DNA from 2 places in the Mechercharimyces sp. CAU 1602 genome. Region 2 is predicted to be linked to the other one. Evidence: riboswitches for the same ligand, from Rfam matches in the RefSeq annotation. Region 2 holds a riboswitch; the other holds the start of a gene.
What was found. A riboswitch is a leader RNA that binds a small molecule or an ion and turns the genes downstream of it on or off. The one in region 2 is predicted to bind thiamine pyrophosphate.
Positions count from the first base shown of each region.

Region 1: linked by a shared signal. The riboswitch ahead of NXZ84_RS02785 (thiamine phosphate synthase) and the one ahead of thiC (phosphomethylpyrimidine synthase ThiC) in region 2 are both predicted to bind thiamine pyrophosphate.

Region 1 covers NZ_JANTPT010000001.1:522,678-530,137, forward strand. The annotation lists gene NXZ84_RS15180 (DUF5970 family protein) at 826-1,041, shown strand; gene NXZ84_RS02760 (efflux RND transporter periplasmic adaptor subunit) at 1,211-1,528, shown strand; gene NXZ84_RS02765 (efflux RND transporter periplasmic adaptor subunit) at 1,532-2,209, shown strand; gene NXZ84_RS02770 (M42 family metallopeptidase) at 2,452-3,528, shown strand; gene NXZ84_RS02775 (DedA family protein) at 3,712-4,332, shown strand; gene NXZ84_RS02780 (2Fe-2S iron-sulfur cluster-binding protein) at 4,393-4,695, shown strand; TPP riboswitch at 4,748-4,844, shown strand; gene NXZ84_RS02785 (thiamine phosphate synthase) at 4,923-5,543, shown strand; gene thiO (glycine oxidase ThiO) at 5,540-6,691, shown strand; gene thiS (sulfur carrier protein ThiS) at 6,678-6,884, shown strand; gene NXZ84_RS02800 (thiazole synthase) at 6,887-7,460, shown strand, end outside.
Region 2 covers NZ_JANTPT010000001.1:42,970-50,429, forward strand. The annotation lists gene NXZ84_RS00255 (energy-coupling factor transporter transmembrane component T) at 1-619, shown strand, start outside; gene NXZ84_RS00260 (ABC transporter ATP-binding protein) at 619-2,283, shown strand; gene NXZ84_RS00265 (ECF transporter S component) at 2,379-2,942, shown strand; gene NXZ84_RS00270 (hypothetical protein) at 3,252-3,593, shown strand; TPP riboswitch at 3,625-3,735, shown strand; gene thiC (phosphomethylpyrimidine synthase ThiC) at 3,874-5,628, shown strand; gene NXZ84_RS00280 (GDSL-type esterase/lipase family protein) at 6,089-6,907, shown strand; gene NXZ84_RS00285 (ABC transporter ATP-binding protein) at 6,904-7,460, shown strand, end outside.

The DNA.
Region 1 (7,460 bases), 480 kb from region 2:
CCATCGATTACCCAAGAAGAAAATAGATACGCGTTTGGATTTCGTCCGTATGTAAGCGATAAAGGGTCTTCTTTTGATAAGAGGGCGCCAAGTTGGTCTCAAAGGTCTCTGAATGTCGATTCCATCGAGAGACGACAGCGCTTGTACCATTTTGCGACTCATAGTGTAGATCAGTTCAACCCGAGACATCGTTTTCAATTGCTCGCGATTACATCGGATCCATTCGATCGAAGGAGTGATCTAATAGAATCGATTCAGTCAGGCAATCCGATAAAAAAAGCGATTTCTTCATCTGAAGATTTCCCTCTGTTTTCCGATTCAATTTCTTCAATTCCTAAAGTGTGATGAAATGTTAGTCAATATAAAAACTCATCAATGAGCTCCTCATCAGTTAGCCGGTTTAGTTCTTTCAGGATCAAAAGGCTGCCATGGTTTGGACAAGAACATTCGGTCTACTGTATGTTTTACTGTATAGAACAGCAAAACGCTCTTCCTGGATGGCGATAAACACATAAACACCGTATTAAAAAGGAGACTGCTCAACTATTTTCCAACCGCTGTTTTCATGGTTTCGGAGTAGGAAAGGGTAGGGATCAAATAGATTATAAATATATCTATTTATTTTATATAATTATAAATTAATATAAATATATCCTGCATACCCTTGAATAATGTCTAACAAAAGTATTTTTTGTCGAAATCATTGAAATAATAAATTCGTTTGTATTATGGTTGTATTAATCTTTTTTTAGTCCTTATAGCCGCAATGATTGAGGCCGAAATAACTCCTATATTTAAATATTTATAATGAAAGGAATGATTAAAATGGAAAGAATATATTACCTTGGTATACCATTAATCTTATTACTCGGCTTATGGATAAGTTCATTTGTTTCATTTCTTGTCCCTTTATTAACATTTGGTTTTACATCTTTATATCTTCTATTTCATCCCATATGGAAAAGAGATAAGTGGATTAAAATATTTCTTATAACAATTTTTGTGATTAATCTGTTTGCAACTATTATATTAGCTATCTAATGACCTAAGTGAAAATTTTGTCTGTGTGGGGGAAGGAAGCCATGAAAAATAAAAACATTTGGATTTGGGCTGTTATTGTTCTCGTAATGATTATGTCGATAGTATTTACAGTTTTAAGTCATGGAGAAAAAATATAAAGGTGAGGACTACCGGTCTAAAGGCAAAGAAAATGAAGGATACTATTATTACCCCTGGTAAACTTACCTCGAATGAACAACAGACTGTTTATTTGCAATCAGAGCTCGGGGGTATAGAAAAAATAAATGTACGAGTAGGGGATAAGGTGGAAGAAGGAACTACACTTGTACAATATGAGAATTCAGCACTTATCGGAGAACAACATCAGGCGAAGTTAAGCCTAGACCGTTCAAAAATTCAGTTTTCTATCTTACACGAACAATTAGAAGAGGTCAAAAAACAATCAAAGGAAGGTATGGAACAATCGGGAGAGCTTAAAGGACAATCTGGAGAAGTGACAGCTACTTGACCAATGGGGAAAAGTGAGATCCAAATTCAGCATGAGATACAATTAGCAGAGTTGGAAATGAAGAAAGCCGAGGAACAATTGCAGCAGGTGAAAAATCAGCAAACAAAACTAACAGTGAAGAGTAAGCATTCGGGCACGGTGGTATCAGTTTCTTCAATAGAAGATGCAACCGATGGGGGCGAACCGCTTGTGGTTATTGCAAATATGGGGAATCTCAAGGTAGAAGCCAAAATATCGGAGTTGGATGTAGTTGAAGTGAAGAAAGCACAGCATGTCACAGTACAATCTGATGTGTTTCCTGGTGAAGAATGGATAGGGAAAGTGACAGCGATTGGATTTACTCCGGAAAAGAAAGTAGCGGATACTGGAGACAGCCAGATTGAGTACCCAGTGGAAATTAAATTGGAAGAGAGTATACCAGCGAAACTCGGTTCAAGCCTTATTGTAGAGATCCAAACCAGAGAAGCAGAAGTGGATAGTCTGCCGGAATCAGCTATCCTCGATAGGGAGGGTCAGTTTGTTGTTTTTGTGCAAGAGAAGAAAGCTGTGCAAAAGAAAGTTAAGACGGGCTTGTCCCACGGAGGAAAGGTGGAGATTGTAAGCGGATTGAGTGTGGATGATATTGTGATTGAAGATCCACCAGAAGTCTTGGAGACAGGAACGGAAGTGACTGTTCCATAATTGTGTTGTCTGATGTCCATAAGAGTTACCATTCAGGTAAGCTAGACATTCTGGTTTTTCCTGCTATTAACTTGAGGAATTCATTAAATAATAAAAGGGTATGAGTAAGGAGTATTTACTAGGTGTTTGATTAAAAGTCCTAAGTCCCTATCTCTAAGATTAAATCCAAGGCGTATGCTCGTGATAAGCATGACTGAGTTTCTTCTTCGCTGGATAATCTAACGATGAAAGGAGATGAAGAGATGGACTTTTTACTTAAGGAACTGACGGAGGCGAAAGGTGTCCCTGGTTATGAGGAAGAAGTGCGTCGTATTGTGCAGCGGGAACTAGGTAATATGGATGCGGAAGTTGTTACGGATCACATGGGTAGTATTTTTGGTAAGAAAATAGGAGCTGAAGAAGGGCCAACGATCTGTATTGCAGGTCACTTAGATGAGGTAGGTTTTATGGTATCGGAAATTAGCCGTAGTGGTCACCTTCGCTTTGTTCCGCTCGGGGGATGGTGGAGTCAAGTTCTGCTCTCACAACGGGTTACTATTATGACTGAGAACAAGAATTATACAGGTGTGGTTGGCTCTAAACCCCCTCATATTTTAACGCCAGAAGAACGGAATAAGGTATATCCCCTCAAAGAAATGTATATTGATGTGGGGGCCAAAAGCAAAGAGCAGGTAGAAGAATGGGGTATTCATATTGGTGATCCCATCGTTCCTATCTGTCCATTTGAAATATTAGCCGATGAAGATACCTTGCTCGGTAAAGCATTTGATAATAGGGCAGGCTGTTACTTAGCGCTGGAATCTCTGAAAGAGTTACGTGCTCACTCTCATCCCAATGTAGTCTACTCCGGTGCGACGGTGCAGGAAGAAGTGGGTCTGCGTGGTGCAACAACAGCTCCGTATGCAGTCGATCCAGACGTTGCTATTATTTTAGATGTGGGAGTAGCAGAGGATGGACCAGGCACTGAAGGGAGTGACAAGTTGCGTCTAGGAAATGGCCCGCTCGTTACCTTTTTAGATGCGACGATGATTCCAAACACTCGTTTTCGTAACTTTGTGATTGAGACTGCCAGTAAACACGAAATTCCATATCAAGTGGAGACGATGACGGGCGGAGGCACGGATGCTGGTCGTATACACATGTACAAACGTGGGGTACCCTCCATTGTCCTCGGAGTGGCAGCTCGTTATATTCACAGTCATGTATCAATGGTGAGTAAAAAAGATTTAGAGTGGGCGAAGCGGCTTGTAGTAGAGCTGATTAAAGGGCTAGACCAGCGCAAAGTAGATGAATTTACGCAATTTGCGGGGAGGAAGTAATTAGCTCACTTATTTTGTTCGTGACGAATGCTTCTTAAGTGAAAGGAGTTTTCGTCTTTTTCTCGTAACCCGATCTTCAAAAAAGCAGATGTTCACCTTCAAGACACGGCATTTTTCCTTTTCGACTACGGAAAAGTATGATATTCTGGGGATAATGGTATGTAGAAAAAACGGGGTTGGGTTATGGAACAATCATGGATCGATTTTCTCCTTAATTATGGATATATAGGGATATATGTTTTTTTGGTTTTGGGAATTGTCGGATTGCCCTTACCAGATGAGATTATGATGACTTTCGTTGGATACCTGTCATCTGAGGGTCAATTAATCGTCTATTATACTTATTTAAGTGCAGTAAGCGGTTCGATATCTGGTATTTCGATTAGCTATTTTTTAGGTAATAAACTAGGGTACCCCTTCGTCAAAAAGCATGGGAGTAAATTTATGCTGACGAGACGACGGTTTCGCGTCACCCAACTCTTGTTTCGAAAGTATGGGAACTGGGTTCTTTTTTTTGGTTATTTTATCCCGGGTGTTCGTCATTTGACGGCATATGTCGCCGGTATCTCTAATATGCCTTTCCGGCGTTTTGGTCTCTATGCTTATAGCGGAGCAGTAACCTGGTGTCTCACTTTTATTGGCTTAGGTTTTATACTGGGAGAGCAGTGGGAAAGAGTGTTTGCTCTTTTTGAACATTACGGTAGCTGGCTACTAATTTTGTCTTTTATTTTCGCACCGCTGGCGATTTATTTATGGTTTCGTACACAAAACACAAGTCAGCTGCGGCGTATATTTCGTAAGTAGGTAGCCCATCGGAATAAGGTGGTGCATGAATGCTACACACAAGCATGAGGAGGGAAGAGAGTGTCGCAAGTAACGGTAAAGTGTAAGGGAGAAGAGTATCAGGTGTCGGTTGACGAAGGAGCGCCGTTATTGGTGGAGGCGATTATGCAGTCGGTACCTATTCCCTACAACTGCACATCAGCACGATGTGGAACCTGTAAAGTGAAAATAGTTGCAGGTAGGGAAAATGTGAATGAAGTAGGGGAGAATGAAGAGCTGAGACTAGGTGAAGATGCGGTGGAAGACGGGTATCGCCTAGCTTGTCAGCTGGATGTATATGGTCCTCTTACGATAGAAGTACCTCCTAACCGATTTGGTTGGTAATTGACGGATGAAAAGCAAGCTTGCTACAATGAGGAAGAAGATAATTTTATAGTGTTCCCACAAGGGGTGCGTAAGCTGAGAGAGGATAACCTCAACCCTTCGAACTTGACCTGGATGATACCAGCGTAAGGATGTGGAGTTAATTTAACCACTGATTTTAATGCAAACGGTATCTATTTGGGTGCCGTTTTTTGTGTTGCAAAAAGCAATAGGCGAGGGGTGAAAAGATGCGGATTGATCTTATTATTACGGATCGCTGTATACAGGAGGGGAGGCTCCCGCCTTTAGAGGCTGTGGCTCCTTACGTAGATCGCCTTCAACTGAGATTGAAGCACCAGACAGCCCTGCTCACCTTTCAACTGGGAGCTCGCCTGCTTGAAACAGGGTGGAAGCAAGAACAGCTCTTGATAAATGATCGCATTGACATTGCACGGGCGCTTGGGTGCGGAGTGCACCTTCCAGAACGTGGGATGTCACCTCCACTTGTTCGTCGCCACTCTCCTTATGTGCGGGAGTTGGGGGTCTCTGTTCACTCACTTGCATCCGCCCACGAAGCTCAAAGGCTAGGAGCTGACTATGTAACATTTGGTCATGTATATGCTACTCCATCCAAACCGGGGTTACCAGCGCGTGGAGTAGATATGCTTCGTCAACTTGTTACTGTTTTATCCATCCCAGTGCTCGCTATCGGGGGTGTCTCCATTACTAATCTTGCGGAGGTAGCGGCAGCGGGGGCATCAGGAGTAGCAGTGATTTCAGCCATTCTTCAGCAGCCTGATATAGAAGAAGCAGCACACCGCTTATGGATAGTGGGAAAGAGCTTACGAGGGGAGGGGATGTCGATTTGAAACATGAAGTGATCGTTGTAGGGGGTGGGATTATTGGCTGTACCATCGCCTACTTTCTCGCACAAGCGGGAGCAGAGGTAGCCGTTATGGAACGGGATCACGTTGGAGCCCATGCGTCGAGTGCAGCCGCAGGTATGTTGGGGGCGCAGGTGGAAATGTCTTTTCCAGGGCCGATGGTAGATCTGTGTCTTGCTAGCAGAAGGATGTTTCCCGAGCTCCAACATGAGCTGTGGGAGCAGACAGGGGTAGATGTAGAGTTAAATCGGGCAGGGATGCTTCGATTAGCATGGGATGAGGAAGAGAAAAAGAGGTTACAAGAGCGCGGTCAGTGGCAGCAAAGACAAGGTGAGTGTGCGCACTGGTGTGAAGGAGATGCGCTGTGGCGGGATGAACCGGAGTTATCGCGCGCAGTGAAGGGAGCTTTATCGCTCCCCCTTGATGTGCAACTACATGCACCTCGCTGGCTAAAAGCGATGGAACTAAGAGCGAGGCAATTGGGGGTTCAGTTTTACTCGGGGATGGAGGTACAAGCGCTATTGATGCGAAAGGGTAGCGTTAGCGGGGTGGAAACAGCGCTAGGTTCATTTGAAGCTAATCAAGTTGTCCTGGCAGCAGGGGCCTGGAGTGCAGCCTTAGCCCGTACAGCAGGGGTTAAGGTACCGATTGTTCCAGTTAAAGGAGAATCGCTTGCCCTACAAGTACCTGTACCGCTATTTAATAAGACTTATTTTTCCAAAGGGTGTTACCTGGTACCTAAAGCGGAGCAACAAGTAATCGTAGGCGCTACAGAAATTCATCATACTTTTACACGGGGTGTGTCTGCAGAGGCGATACAGTTATTGTTATCAGAAGCGATTCGACTCGTTCCGGCATTGAAAGAAAGTACCTTTTTGCGGAGTTGGTCTAGTATTCGACCTGGCTCTTCAGATCGGATGCCATTTTTGGGACCTGTAACCGAGGTTGGCAATCTCTATTTGGCATGTGGTCATTTTCGTAATGGCATCTTACTTAGTCCCATTACAGGCAAGTGGATAGCGGAGGCGATGATGGGGAAGAAGAACCCTGTGCTATCATCGTTTTCTCTGGATCGACTCGGGGTTGATACAGGAGCTGACAGAAGAGAGGTGGTGAAATATGATAGCAATTAAACTGAATGGAAAAAAGGTGGAGATTCCCAAAGAGGTAGTTACAGTAACCTGCTTACTCGACCATCTCTCACTATCTGAACGCATGGTAATTGTGGAGCACAACCGCATCGTATTAGCAGGAGAACATCATGATAATGCTCAAGTACGAGCAGGGGATGAAATCGAAATTGTTCATTTTGTAGGAGGAGGATAATTATGCTAATAATTGGGAATCATCAATTTTCATCACGTCTCTTTTTGGGAACTGGGAAATTTCACTCTTTAGAAGAGCAAAAAGAGGCAGTGGAAGCATCTGCGACCGAAGTGCTTACTTTTGCTGTTCGACGCTTAGATTTGAGTAATCCGGATCAACCGAACCTGTTAGAACAGTTGGATTTAAAGCGATTTACTCTTCTTCCTAATACTGCAGGGGCTGCAACAGTAGAAGAGGCGGTTCGGATTGCGCGACTTGCACGTGCATCAGGACTATGCGATATGATCAAAGTGGAAGTGATTGCAGATCAGAAAACCCTTCTTCCTGACCCACTCGCTACTTTGGAAGCGACGAAACAATTGGTGGAAGAAGGATTTACGGTTTTACCTTATACTTCAGATGATCCCATCTTGGCGCGCCATTTAGTAGAAGCGGGGGCGCATGCGATTATGCCCGGAGCAGCACCTATAGGATCGGGACAGGGGATATTAAACCCTTTCTATTTCTCACTCTTACGAGATGCGGTGGATATACCTGTTATTGTAGATGCTGGCATTGGTTCGCCAGCAGACGTGG
Region 2 (7,460 bases):
TATTCTCTGGCAGGGTGAACGGTACCGAATTACAGGTGAATCTTTACTATATGGCACCATGATGGCAGGAATGATCGTTGCTGTCATTATGCTCTTTATTTCTTATCAACAGGTGGTTACTGCGGATAAATTTCTATATCTATTTGCGCGTCTTCTACCCCAATGGGCAATGCTGACGATGTTAGCGGTTCGTTTTATGCCGCTGTTGCGGGAGCGCTTAAGCGAGATTGAAAAGGTCCAACGAGTGCGACTGGGGGAAGGGACACCTGGATGGAAAAAGCGAATGCAGCGTAAGATGAAACAATTAGAAGTATTACTTACTTGGTCGTTAGAAGAGGGACTGCAGTCAGCCGATTCGATGAGAGCACGTGGATATGGTGTGGGTAGACGAACCGCTTATGTGTATTGGCGTTGGCGAATGAGGGATAGCTGGTCTTTGTTCATCTTGGGGGCGCTTATGCTCTTCTGTTATTGGGGAAGGTGGCAGGGATGGGGGGTGCTGGATATTTACCCGGATTTGGAGCGATTCTCTTTGATAGAAGCTGAGTGGCTTTTATTGATGGGATATCTACTATTTATTAGCTTCCCTATCTTGATTGAAGCAAAGGAGACCTTATGATGAATGTACTTACATGTAAAGAGCTCAGCTTTACCTTTGCAGGAGAGAAAAGCCCCACTTTGAAAGAGATCTCGATGGGAATAACTCCGGGAGAATTTGTACTTTTATGTGGTCCAACGGGTTCTGGGAAAAGTACGCTTTTGCGAATGCTCAAACAGGAAATTCAACCGGCAGGGGAACAATCAGGGGAAATATGGTATAAAGAGAGTGAATTGGGGCGTGTAGAAGCGAGCCGAGCCGCAGCGGAGATTGGTTTTCTGTTTCAAAATCCTGAGCATCAGATTGTGATGGAAAAGGGTTTGGAAGAGCTAGTGTTTGGTATGGAGAATTTAGGATATCCGCCAGCGCTCATGCGGAGGAGAGCGGCAGAAGCGAGTGCTTATTTGGGTTTGGAAAAAGAGTTATCCCAACAGACGTCTACGTTGTCAGGGGGAGAAAAGCAATTATTAAATTTGGCATCACTCTTGGCGATGAAACCTCGAGTATTACTCTTGGATGAACCAACAGCACTTTTGGATCCTGTGCACGCTCTTCAATTTCTACAGACATTAAAGCGTTTTAATCAGGAAACGGGTATGACCGTGATTTTGTCCGAACATCGGTTGGAAGACGTGTATCCACTGTGTGATCGTGTGCTCATGTTGGAGAATGGACGGCTTGTTTATAATGGTTCTCCGAGAGAAGGGATACGATGGTTGGCAGCAAAGGGGGGGAGTCTTCGAAAATGGATGCCTACGGTTCCAGCGACACTATCGGCTTTACAGCAAAATAATAAAACGGAGGATGATGTGCCACTAACGATTGCAGAAGGAAGAAGGTGGCTATTAAAAATAGCCCCTTCTACTAGAGCAGGTGCACAGCGCGCTGCCGCTTCCCTTGAGGCAAAGACGACACCGCCTCGGCGCCCGCTCTGTTCATTAGAAAAAATTCAGTTTACCTATAGGAATGGGCAACAAGTGTTAACTGAGCTTAATCTCAAAGTGTTACCTGGGGAGTGCGTAGCAGTATTGGGAGGCAATGGTTCCGGTAAGTCAACGCTGTTACAAGTGGTTGCAGGTCTACTTCGACCTCGGAAGGGCTTGGTCCGTTTGCCGAGGAAAGAGCATCGAATCGGGTACCTTCCGCAAAATATAGAATCTTTTTTCTTGGGGGATACATTATCGCAGGAAATAGAATTTGTCACAGAAGGTGTAGGAAGTGAAGAAGGGGGTAACAAGCATCAAGATATCGTACAGTTATTTTCGCTGAACCCTCTGCTGGAGCAACATCCTCTTGATCTAAGTGGGGGGGAGAGACAAAAAGCGGCACTTGCTTGTTTACTCTTACAAAAACCAAATATGTATTTGTTGGATGAACCCACACAAGGAATGGATCCAGTTACCAAGGAAATATGTAAGCATTCTTTGTTACAACGAGCATCAGAAGGTGCGGGCATTCTTTTTACCACCCACGATGTGGAGTTTGCTGCTGAGGTAGCAACACGTTGTGTCATGTTGTTTGAAGGTGAAATCATTGTTTCAGAGCCGACGGCTGCTTTTTTTCGTGGCAATGATTTTTATACAACAGCGGCGTATCGGTTAACGCGCGAAACGGGATGGCCTGAGGGGATTACGATGAAGGAGGTGCATACCCTGTGGGACGGATTGGTTGGCGCGCGTTTGTAGTCATTACTCTTTTTTGTTCGTGGCAGGTTACGCGCTGGCTCGCGTTAGGCCCTTTTTGGACTAGTCTGGTATTACTCGCATGTTTTATTTTTCTGATGATTATTCGATTTGAACGATCAGACGTCAATAGTAAGGAGTTGGTGCTTATTGCGCTTTTGATTGCAATAGCGGCGGTTAGCAGAGTTCCTTTTGCTGGAATTCCAAGTGTGCAGCCAACTACCTTCGTTATTATTGTAGCGGCAATCGTATTGGGTGCAGAACGGGGGTTTGTCATTGGCGCGGGAGCGGCGTTAGTGTCAAATATGTTTTTGGGTCAGGGACCCTGGACTCCTTGGCAAATGGTAAGTTGGGGGTTGGTAGGTTGGACAGCAGGGGTATTGAAAGATACTTTTATCATGAAAAATATGAGCACTCGGTTGCTTTTCGGGTTTGTATGGGGGTTTCTATTTGGTTGGATCATGAATGTGTGGGTGGTGATCGGGATGGAGAATCATAGTTGGTCTACATTTGTTTCCGTCTACGTTGCCAGCTTCTATTTTGATTTGGCTCATGCATTATCTAATCTATTTTTTCTGGCTGCATTCTCTTCACGTTGGGTGAGGGTTTTAGCAAGGTTTAAGAGAAAGTACGGTTTAGTGATCGCATCTTCTTCCAATTGAGAAATTAGACGCTATGTAGAAGAAGTCTCCTTCACATGAAGGAGCTTCCATTATATCTTTTAGTAAACACCGCATCCGCATACAAAAACGAAGATGGTTGCGATTACCAATAAGAAGATTAGTAAGCTTTTGTATCCGAAACAACCATAATTATACCCACAACTCACACTGCATTCCTCCTTTACCGTTTTCACTATATAAGATATGTAGAGAGGGGGAAAACGCGCGGGTGTATGCCTTTCTCGATCAGAAACAGGCAGATATCATTAATTGGAGTTGTTTTACTTATAGGGAAGAGCCGCTCACCCTATGGATAAGCGGCTTCATCCTAGTTATCACTATCTTCTAGTAGTAACCGCATCCGCATACGAAGACGAAGATGGTCGCGATCACGAGCAAAAAGATAAGCAGGCTTTTGTAGCCGAAGCATCCGTAATTGTAACCACAGCTGTAGCCACTCATAAACGGCATTCCTCCTCTGTTGGGATCTATATATACATATGTTTTTCCTCTGTAATGGAGCGGGTAGATGCCTTGGTTTTACGGAAAAGAGGCGACTACCCCTCATCAACTTTCTTTGCTAAAAACCTGTGCTTTTCATTCTTCCTATTGATTAAGGTAAACGGCTTGGTATATACTCGACGTAGGTGATGGTGTGCGAAAATAGGATCATCACCGATAAGTGTATAGCAACGGGAGCTTGGAGAAGCCAGGCTGAGAGGGCGGGAACTCTACGCCGACCGATAAACCTGATCTGGGTAATGCCAGCGTAGGAATGGTGGGATAAGGGACTGGTTTGCGATTGTGCAGACGTCCTTCCTCGACAAAGTCGCTACGCTGTGTGCGGCTTCTTTTGTTTGTCAAAAAATGAAAAGCCCGGTTTATGAACAAGAGAAATTCAAAATAAAACCTTAATATTAGGAGTGTTATGATGAGTGAAAATAATAAGTTAGATTTTCCGAACAGCCGTAAAGTGTACCAGACAGGGTCTCGCCCCGATATTCGAGTACCAGTGCGGGAAATTGAACTTCACCCTACAAGTGGTCGCTTTGGTGAAGAGGAGAATGAGCCTGTTCGAGTCTACGACTGTAGTGGACCTTATACGGATCCAGACGTGACGATTGATTTACGTAAAGGGTTATCCCCATTGCGTCAAGAGTGGATCAGAGAACGTAATGATGTGGAAGAGTATGAAGGGCGGAAAGTGCAACCACTAGATAATGGGTACCAAAAAGAAGGGAAGGGATCACGTGAAGTGTTTCCTCATGTGAACTCTCGCCCACTGCGTGCGAAGAGAGGTAAATACGTGACGCAGATGCATTATGCCAAGCAAGGCATCATTACTCCTGAAATGGAATTTGTCGCCTTACGAGAAAAATTGAGTCCAGAATTCGTACGGGAAGAAGTAGCGAGTGGACGTGCGATTATACCTGCTAACATTAATCACCCTGAGATTGAGCCGATGATCATCGGTAAACATTTTCACGTGAAGATTAATGCCAATATCGGTAACTCTGCCGTCAGCTCCTCCATTGAAGAAGAAGTAGAAAAAATGCGTTGGGCTACCCATTGGGGTGCAGACACCATTATGGATTTGTCAACCGGGAAAGATATTCATACTACTCGTGAGTGGATTATTCGTAACTCACCGGTTCCAGTGGGGACGGTGCCGATTTATCAAGCCTTGGAAAAAGTAGCTGGGAAACCGGAAGCCCTTACATGGGAAATTTATCGGGATACTTTGATTGAACAAGCGGAGCAAGGAGTAGATTATTTTACCATTCATGCAGGGGTAAGACTTCCTTATATCCCAATGACAGCTGAACGAACTACTGGTATCGTTTCACGTGGAGGTTCTATTTTAGCGGCGTGGTGTTTGGCGTATCATGAGGAAAACTTCTTATATACTCACTTTCGTGAGATATGCGAAATCTTGGCTGCCTACGATATATCTATCTCTTTAGGGGATGGACTTCGCCCAGGGTCGATTGCTGATGCAAATGACCGGGCACAGTTTGCCGAACTCGAAACATTGGGTGAATTGACGAAAATTGCATGGGAATACGATGTTCAAGTCATGATTGAAGGCCCAGGGCACGTACCTCTTCATAAAATAAAAGAAAATGTTGATTTAGAACAAAAAATTTGTCATGAAGCGCCGTTTTATACTTTGGGCCCATTAACAACCGATATTGCACCTGGATATGATCACATCACATCAGCAATTGGTGCCGCTATGATCGGCTGGCATGGGACGGCTATGCTCTGCTATGTGACACCAAAGGAGCACTTGGGCCTTCCCAACCGGGATGATGTGAAAGAAGGCGTTATTACTTACAAAATTGCCGCCCATGCAGCCGACCTGGCTAAAGGACATCCAGGAGCGCAGGTTCGGGACGATGCCCTATCCAAAGCGCGATTTGAATTCCGTTGGCATGATCAGTTTAATCTTTCGCTCGATCCTCAACGTGCGATCTCTTACCATGATGAGACACTGCCTGCAGAGCCCGCAAAGACGGCACACTTCTGTTCGATGTGCGGTCCTAAGTTTTGTAGTATGCGTATTAGTCAAGATATCAGGGAGTTTGCGGCTGAAAAAGGGATGGATGTATTTGCTGCCAAGGAAGAAGGAATGAAGGAGAAGGCTGAGGAATTTCGCAAAGAGGGAGCGAAGATTTATAGATAGACGAAACAAATGAATATCGGTAAAAAAGGGAGGAGTTATCCTTTTTTTATCGAGAAATGATTGACATGATGGCTAACAGAGTATAGAATGAAGCTAATAATTTTTCCTTAAGGAAAAATTATTAGCCAAGACTAATCAGTAGGCTCCCTCTATGGAAAGTGTTGCATAAGTGTTGGCATGGAAGTGATGTGGCAAACCTCAAATGATTGGCATGGCGACCTCGAAGAGAGGTCGCTTTTTTATGATGACATGAGAACGCGAGATATGCTAAGTTTAGAAATAAGATAGAAACGAACTAAGATTCTTTGTGTAATGTTAGCTATTGTCGTATATAAGAAAGAGATACGTTTAGGATGATGTGGGAATGATGAAAGATAGAAAGGGGTTCACAACTATATAAGACAGGTGAAGGTATGGGTGTGCAATATTAAACAGATTTGAATCGAGGAGAGAGGAGCGTATGATGAATATCAAAGGTCGGTTAAGCTGGATTATATTAATGCTCTTTTCACTAGGAGTTTGCCTACTATGGCTTCTGGGTTTTGTGTGGGCTATTTACGATAATAATGGCTCGACAGGTCAAACTGTTATGGGAAATTCATCGCAGGAGGAAACTGCCTTAACGGATGAAGGTGGATTATTGTTAGGGTTGGGGGACTCGATCACGAGAGGGACAGGAGATAATAGTGGTCAGGGCTATTTTGGCTATGTGCGTCAATCACTGCGGGAGCAGACTTCAGACCAAGTAAAGGCCGTTAACTTGGGAATCAAGGGGCAAACTTCAAGTGAACTAGTTACCAGATTAGAGGAAGAAAGCATGCAAGCCCAACTGCAACAGGCGAAATGGATAACGATATCTATTGGTGGAAATGATCTATTTCGTGGGAGTGGGGAACTAGATAAGATTGATTTAGAAGCTTCTGCTCAGACAAAAGATACATATGAGGAAAATGTAAGCAAGATATTTGCAAACATTCGTAAGCAGAATAAGGATGCTACGATCTTTATCTATGGATTGTACAACCCTTTTGGAAAATTAGAGGATGCCGAAACGACTTCATCTCTTGTGCAAGAGTGGAATGAATTGATGCATGAGTTAGCGGCACAAGAAGAAAAAATCGTGGTTGTGCCTACGTATGATCTCTTTCAACTGAATCCAAAGGGTTATTTATACTCCGATCAATTTCATCCGAATCATGCTGGGCATCAGGCAATGGCAGAGCGTTTATTGCAAGCGATGGGGATTTCATCGAGAAGTGATGGGGGCGAGGCACAATGAAGCGAGAGGAACCTATATTAAAAGTAGAAGGACTAAGCAAATGTATTGGGAAGCAGGAGATCGTAAGTGATCTCTCTTTTGAGGTGGGAGCAGGGGAGATATTTGGCTTTCTAGGTCCCAATGGGGCTGGGAAAACAACGACGATACGGATGCTAGTGGGACTAATCAGTCCCACTAAAGGAAATATACATATTGGTGGTTACCATCTACGTCGGCAATTTCTACAGGCGATTGGGCATGTTGGTAGTATTGTAGAAAACCCGGAGATGTATCCGTACCTGACCGGACGAGAAAACTTAGAGGTTTTTGCACGTATGCAGCAGGGAGTTACTCCTGCTCGGATTATGGAAGTAGCTCAGTTGGTTGAGTTAGAGAAGCGGATTGACGACAAAGTGGGTACATACTCGCTAGGGATGAGGCAGCGATTAGGAATTGCGCAAGCATTATTAGGAAATCCGAAGCTGCTTATTTTAGACGAACCTACAAATGGCTTAGACCCAGCAGGAATTAAAGAGATGCGCCATTTTATACGTGCCCTCTCTCGGGATCACGG